DNA from 2 places in the Neobacillus sp. NPDC058068 genome. Region 2 is predicted to be linked to the other one. Evidence: riboswitches for the same ligand, from Rfam matches in the RefSeq annotation. Region 2 holds a riboswitch; the other holds the start of a gene.
What was found. Region 2 has a riboswitch for S-adenosylmethionine ahead of ACFVSW_RS06520 (methionine biosynthesis PLP-dependent protein). Riboswitches for the same ligand answer to the same signal wherever they lie in the genome.

Region 1 (3,169 bases), on a different contig from region 2:
ATGATATCGTTCATATGTTTAAATTGTTGTCTTTGTTCATCACTATAATTCTGTGTTTTGTCGTGTACACAACCGATAAAACCACACATTATGTACCTCACCTACTCCATTTCAAAATAAAACATCACCTAAAAAAACATCTATCTAATACTACCATTATTTTTTAGAAAAATGCACTGAAAACATTAGGAAATTTACTGTACCTTCATTTTTTACTTCTATAGTCCTACTTAAACATTTTATTCATTTTTAAAGACAACTACACTAATTGTTAGACGAAAAATAAATTAGGGAGTTACATCCGAAATGTAACTCCCTAATTTATTATAGATTCGCTTCTTGACGTAACGTATCCGCTTTATCAGTAAGCTCCCATGGAAGCTCAACATCGGTACGGCCAAAATGACCGTATGCTGCTGTTTGTTGATAAATTGGACGGCGAAGGTCAAGCATTTTAATGATTCCGGCTGGGCGGAGGTCGAAGTTTTTGCTTACTAAATCAACTAAAACCTCTTCGCTCACTTTGCCAGTTCCGAACGTATCAATCGAAATCGAAACTGGTCGTGCGACACCAATGGCATAAGCAAGTTGAACTTCTACTTTGTCAGCAAGACCTGCAGCAACGATGTTTTTCGCTACGTAACGAGCTGCATAGGCTGCAGAACGGTCAACCTTTGTTGGATCCTTACCAGAGAAGGCACCGCCGCCATGGCGAGCATAGCCGCCATACGTATCAACAATGATTTTACGGCCAGTTAAGCCAGCATCCCCTTGTGGTCCGCCGATAACGAAACGGCCTGTCGGGTTAATGAAATATTTTGTGTTTTCATCGATTAGTTCTTTTGGAACAACCGGGTTGATAACGTATTCTTTCAGGTTGCGCTGAATTTGCTCTAATGTTACTTCAGGATTATGTTGAGTTGAGATAACAATCGTGTCAATGCGCACAGGTTGGTCATTTTCATCATACTCAACGGTTACTTGCGTTTTTCCATCCGGACGAAGGTACTCAAGAACTTTATCTTTACGCACCTCTGTTAATTTACGAGCAAGCTTGTGTGCTAACGAAATCGGAAGTGGCATAAGCTCTTTCGTTTCATTACAAGCAAACCCAAACATTAACCCTTGGTCACCCGCTCCAATTGCTTCGATTTCTTCATCTGACATTAGGCCTTCACGTGCTTCAAGGGCCTGGTCAACACCCATGGCAATGTCAGGACTCTGTTCACCAATTGAGGTTAATACAGCACATGTCTCGGAGTCAAAACCATATTTCGCACGATCGTAACCAATACCTTTAATGGTTTCGCGAACAATCTTTGGAATATCTACATAAGTAGACGTAGTGATTTCACCAGCAACAAGAACCAATCCAGTTGTCACTGAAGTTTCAGCCGCAACACGAGCATTAGCATCCTTTGCTAAAATAGCATCCAAAATGGAATCAGAAATTTGGTCACAGATCTTATCTGGATGACCTTCAGTTACTGATTCAGAAGTGAACAAACGACGTTTTGTTGACATCTGAATTCCTCCTATATTATGAGATCATCGAGGTTTTATGAAGGTTACAGGAATACTTCTTGGACCTCGTGAATTGATACGGTACTCCCAGCCTTAGTATTAAATAAACAAAGGATTTTTATTAGGGACTCTTTTCATAAAAGGACTTATACAAAACAAAAAACCTAACCACTGTCGAGGAAAGGTTGTTCCGGGCCTTTCACTCTTATCGTTCAAGGCAGCAGCCTTGCGTCAGATTAGCACCTTTGCACTTGAAAAGCACCTGTAAACGGCCAACTTTTCATATTGCAGGTTGCTGGGTTTCATTGGGCCTGTCCCTCCACCAGCTCGGGATAAGAGAGTATCCGTTCAAAATAGAATAATACGCTACAATATCGAGCAATGTCAATGAATTTTTAAAGAAACTTCCTGCAAAAACTTTAGAAAAAACAACGTTATTTTTTCAATCATATGCAAAAATTAAATGAATGTTAAAACTTATTATAAATAATATGAATAATGTATAAAATGCAATTTGATTTTGTTAAATAGTGTAGACTATTGACGTCAATGTGTTATACTATTTAATACAAAAACCATGAAAAAAGGAAGGTTTCATTAAATGAATTCTCTAAAAATTCCTAATGAGTTAACGCAGCTGTTAAAGGAAAATCATGTTCAAGTACAATTATCCGTTCCCCAATTAGTCGAGAAAATCTTATGCCGTAATGAAGGAACATTAACCGCCACAGGTGCAGTTCGTGTTTCTACCGGCAAATATACAGGCCGTTCACCTCAAGATAAATTTATAGTGATGGAGGAGTCTTCGAAAGATAAAATTGCCTGGGGCCCTTCCAACCAACCGATTTCCGAAGACGCTTTCACAGGTCTTTATCATAAGGTTCTTGAATACTTAAAACAACAACCTGAACTTTTTGTGTTTAAAGGCTTTGCCGGCGCCGATAAAAAATCCCGCCTGCCCATTCAAGTCGTAAATGAATATGCTTGGCATAATTTATTCGCGCATCAATTATTCATACGCCCATCCGAGGATGAATTGCTGACTCACGATGCCGGATTTACTGTTATTTCGGCTCCAAATTTCAAGGCAGATCCCGCTGTCGATGGCACAAATTCCGAAACATTTATTATCATATCATTTGAACGCAGGATTGTCTTAATCGGCGGGACCGAATATGCAGGTGAAATGAAGAAATCGATTTTTTCCGTGATGAATTATTTGCTGCCGGAGAATAATATTTTTTCCATGCACTGTTCGGCGAATGTCGGGCTTGAAGGAGATGTAGCATTATTCTTCGGTTTATCCGGAACAGGAAAAACCACCCTTTCAGCTGATCCTAACCGCCGTCTGATTGGTGATGATGAACACGGCTGGTCATCAAACGGCGTCTTTAACATTGAAGGCGGCTGTTACGCAAAATGCATCAATCTTTCCCGTGAAAAAGAACCGCAAATTTTCGATGCGATTCGCTTTGGTACCGTCCTCGAAAATGTTGTTATCAATCAGGAATCGCGAATCCCTGATTATGACGATGGAACATTAACCGAGAACACAAGGGCAGCCTATCCAATTGATGCGATTGATAATATTATCCTGCCGAGTATTGCCGGTCATCCCAATACAATTGTCTTTTTAACAGCCGAT
Region 2 (3,169 bases):
CTATAGAGCTTACCCCGCCGAGGACCGGGATTCCTAATATATCTAATTTTTGTTTATTCAAGTCATCATCAATAAATCCTACCGGAAGAAGATGGGTCTCTTGACTTTTTAACAGCTGCCTTGCCACCATCGCACCTGCCGAGCCGGCCCCAACAATGAGTGTTCGTTTTTTATTTTGAATTTTGTTCATAAAGGTATCGCGGTACACTCTCCAGCAAAACCTAGAACCGCCAATTAGCAAGATATTAACTGACCACGTTACACCCAGCAGCCTAATCGGAATATCATAGAGGATCAGCTGCGCCAGTAGTGCTGTCAAAAGTATTGAAGATGTCACAATTTTAAAGATAATTAATAACTCTCCAACACTTGCATATTCCCATGCCTTTTTATACAGCTTAAAAACCAATGAAAAAATATGGTGGCTAATCAAGATGGATAATGTGATGACCATCATTGGAACATGAATGACATAAACAGCAGCATCGACCAAGAACCTGCTGACAAAAATGGCTGTTATGACAATACATGAATCTACTAAAAAGAATATAGACATCCTTTGCCGATAGGTCATTTTCTCCCCCCTTTTAATTTCTATTCATTTTAAAAGATTAAAAGTTTTGATTATAGCGGCTTTCATAGCCATTATCATCAAAACCTTTAATCATTTGATTTGGGGCATCTAACCCCTCCTCACATCACACTCTTGACGACTAGCGTCTAAGGTTAATAACCCACAGTATGACCGAGTGCCTTCATTGATAGCGGTAAGAAGGCATCACCAAAAGAAAATTTGTACACCCTAATTTTAATTCTTTATAAAGAACAAGTCAATTTATTATTTGTATTACATTTCATTAATAATAATTCCATTTAGTTTATAAAAAGTCTGTGTAACCCTTGAGGTTCAGCGGAGTAATAGGATTAATCATTCCTCTATATAATATTTACGCACTAGGAAAATATATCTGTTTATTAAAATTTATCTTAAGTCAACAAATCAATTCTTTAAAAAGAACGAATTCTGGTTTATAATATCAGTAATATGACATAGTTTCATAATATTTACGTCAACAATTCGCAGCCGATAGCTACGCAATCTTTTATACATACACATTAAAATTTGTTTAAAAGGAGAAGCCTATGATTGGAACACGAATTAAAGAAGTACGAGAGCAAAACGGTTATACCCTTACGGAGCTTGCTGACCTTGCCAATGTCTCTAAATCCTATTTGAGCAATATCGAGCGGAGCCTTAATAAAAATCCATCTATTCATTTTCTAATGAAGATTGCCAAACCGTTACATGTTTCAATTGAATATTTATTGACTGGAATCGATCAATTAGATACCGAGTTGAATGCAAATGGGAAAGAGCTTCTGGACAAAGAGTGGAAGCGAATAATCGAAAAGGCTATTATAGATGGTATGAATAAAGAGGATTTTATCGAATATATAAATTTTATTAAATTTAAAAACTGGGAAAAAAATAATAAGTTGATTAAAACCGATTGACATACCGCCTTCCATGTAGTAAGTTTTATAAATAATCTAAATAATTGATTTCTTATCAAGAGAGGTTGAGGGAATGGCCCTGCGACGCCTCAGCAACCATCAATGGTTTCAACCATTGAAAAGGTGCTAAGTCCTGCAAATTAGTTTGCTAATTTGCGAGATAAGAAGAATGACAATTTGGTCGTATTTACAAAAGTCTTCTTCTTATAGAAGGCTTTTTTTATTGGAAAAGCGGAAGCTCTCGCAGTTGGCCATTCCCATCATTAAAGGAGTGTGCAGCATGTACAAAATCGAAACGAAACTGGCGCAAATTGGAAATCGCAGTGAGACAGTGACTGGAACGGTGAATCCGCCGATTTATTTTTCAACGGCTTACCGACACGCAGGAATTGGGCAATCAACCGGCTTTGACTATATTCGTACTGGAAACCCCACAAGACAAATTCTTGAAAAGGCAATTGCTGATTTAGAACACGGTGACCAAGGATTTGCCTGCAGCTCTGGTATGGCGGCCATTTTCACAGTGCTTTCATTGTTCCAATCTGGTGATGAATGGTTAGTGAGCGAAGATTTATATGGGGGTACCTATCGCTTGTTAGAACAAGGATTTAAGAAGTGGGGCTTAAAAACGCAATATGTAAATACGTGTTGTCCGGAAGAGGTCGAACGCAGGATTACTCCTTCAACAAAAGCCATCTTTCTGGAGACTCCCACAAATCCCCTGATGCAGCAAGCAGATATTGCCGCGATCTCAGAAATTGCTAAGAGACACGGTGCGTTACTGATTGTTGACAACACATTTTATACTCCATTATTGCAGCAGCCAATCCTGCTAGGAGCCGATATTGTCATCCATAGCGCGACTAAGTATTTAGGAGGCCATAATGATGTGCTGGCAGGACTTATCGTTGCCAAGGGAAAAGACATTTGTGAAGGATTAGCCCTTCATCATAACGGTGCCGGCGGTGTGTTAAGTCCGTTTGATGCTTGGGTGTTAATGCGCGGAATGAAAACGTTGGCGCTGCGGATGGAACGCCATGAGAAAAATGCAAAGGCGATTGTCGAATACCTTTCCAAACATGAAAGTATTGCAGATGTTCTCTACCCTGGTAAAGGCGGAATGGTGTCCTTCCGATTGCAAGAAGAAGCATGGGTAAATCCATTCCTTCAAAATATAGCTCTAATTACTTTTGCTGAAAGCCTTGGCGGCACGGAGAGTTTAATTACCTATCCAGCGACACAAACCCATGCGGATATTCCAGAAGAAATTCGCCTGCAGCAAGGTGTCGACAATTGTTTATTACGTTTTTCTGTTGGAATTGAAGATGCCGGTGATTTAATTCAAGATCTAGAGCAAGCTTTAGCTAAAATTACAGAAGGAGTGATTGCCTAATGGCTCGCGTCGAATATAGCTTTCAAACAAAACTCCTTCATAATCAGCACAAAGTCGATCCAGCTACAGGGGCTGTAAGTGTACCAATCCAACATGCCTCTACTTTCCACCAATCTGATTTCGATCAGTTTGGCAAGTACGATTATGGCCGCAGTTTAAATCCGACAAGAGAGGCGCTTGAGGATGTGATTGCGGAACTCGAGGGCGGACTAAAAGGATTTGCCTTTTCATCAGGGATGGCCGCGATTTCGACGGCATTCC

Region 1: another riboswitch for S-adenosylmethionine. It lies ahead of metK (methionine adenosyltransferase); the one in region 2 lies ahead of ACFVSW_RS06520 (methionine biosynthesis PLP-dependent protein).

Annotation. Positions count from the first base shown of each region.
Region 1 is NZ_JBHVSI010000017.1:52,723-55,891, reverse strand. Features, by position in the region: gene asnB (asparagine synthase (glutamine-hydrolyzing)) at 1-89, opposite strand, end outside; gene metK (methionine adenosyltransferase) at 325-1,524, opposite strand; SAM riboswitch class I at 1,727-1,863, opposite strand; gene pckA (phosphoenolpyruvate carboxykinase (ATP)) at 2,126-3,169, shown strand, end outside.
Region 2 is NZ_JBHVSI010000004.1:149,329-152,497, forward strand. Features, by position in the region: gene ACFVSW_RS06510 (polysaccharide biosynthesis protein) at 1-574, opposite strand, end outside; gene ACFVSW_RS06515 (helix-turn-helix domain-containing protein) at 1,144-1,515, shown strand; SAM riboswitch class I at 1,565-1,682, shown strand; gene ACFVSW_RS06520 (methionine biosynthesis PLP-dependent protein) at 1,796-2,908, shown strand; gene metC (cystathionine beta-lyase) at 2,908-3,169, shown strand, end outside.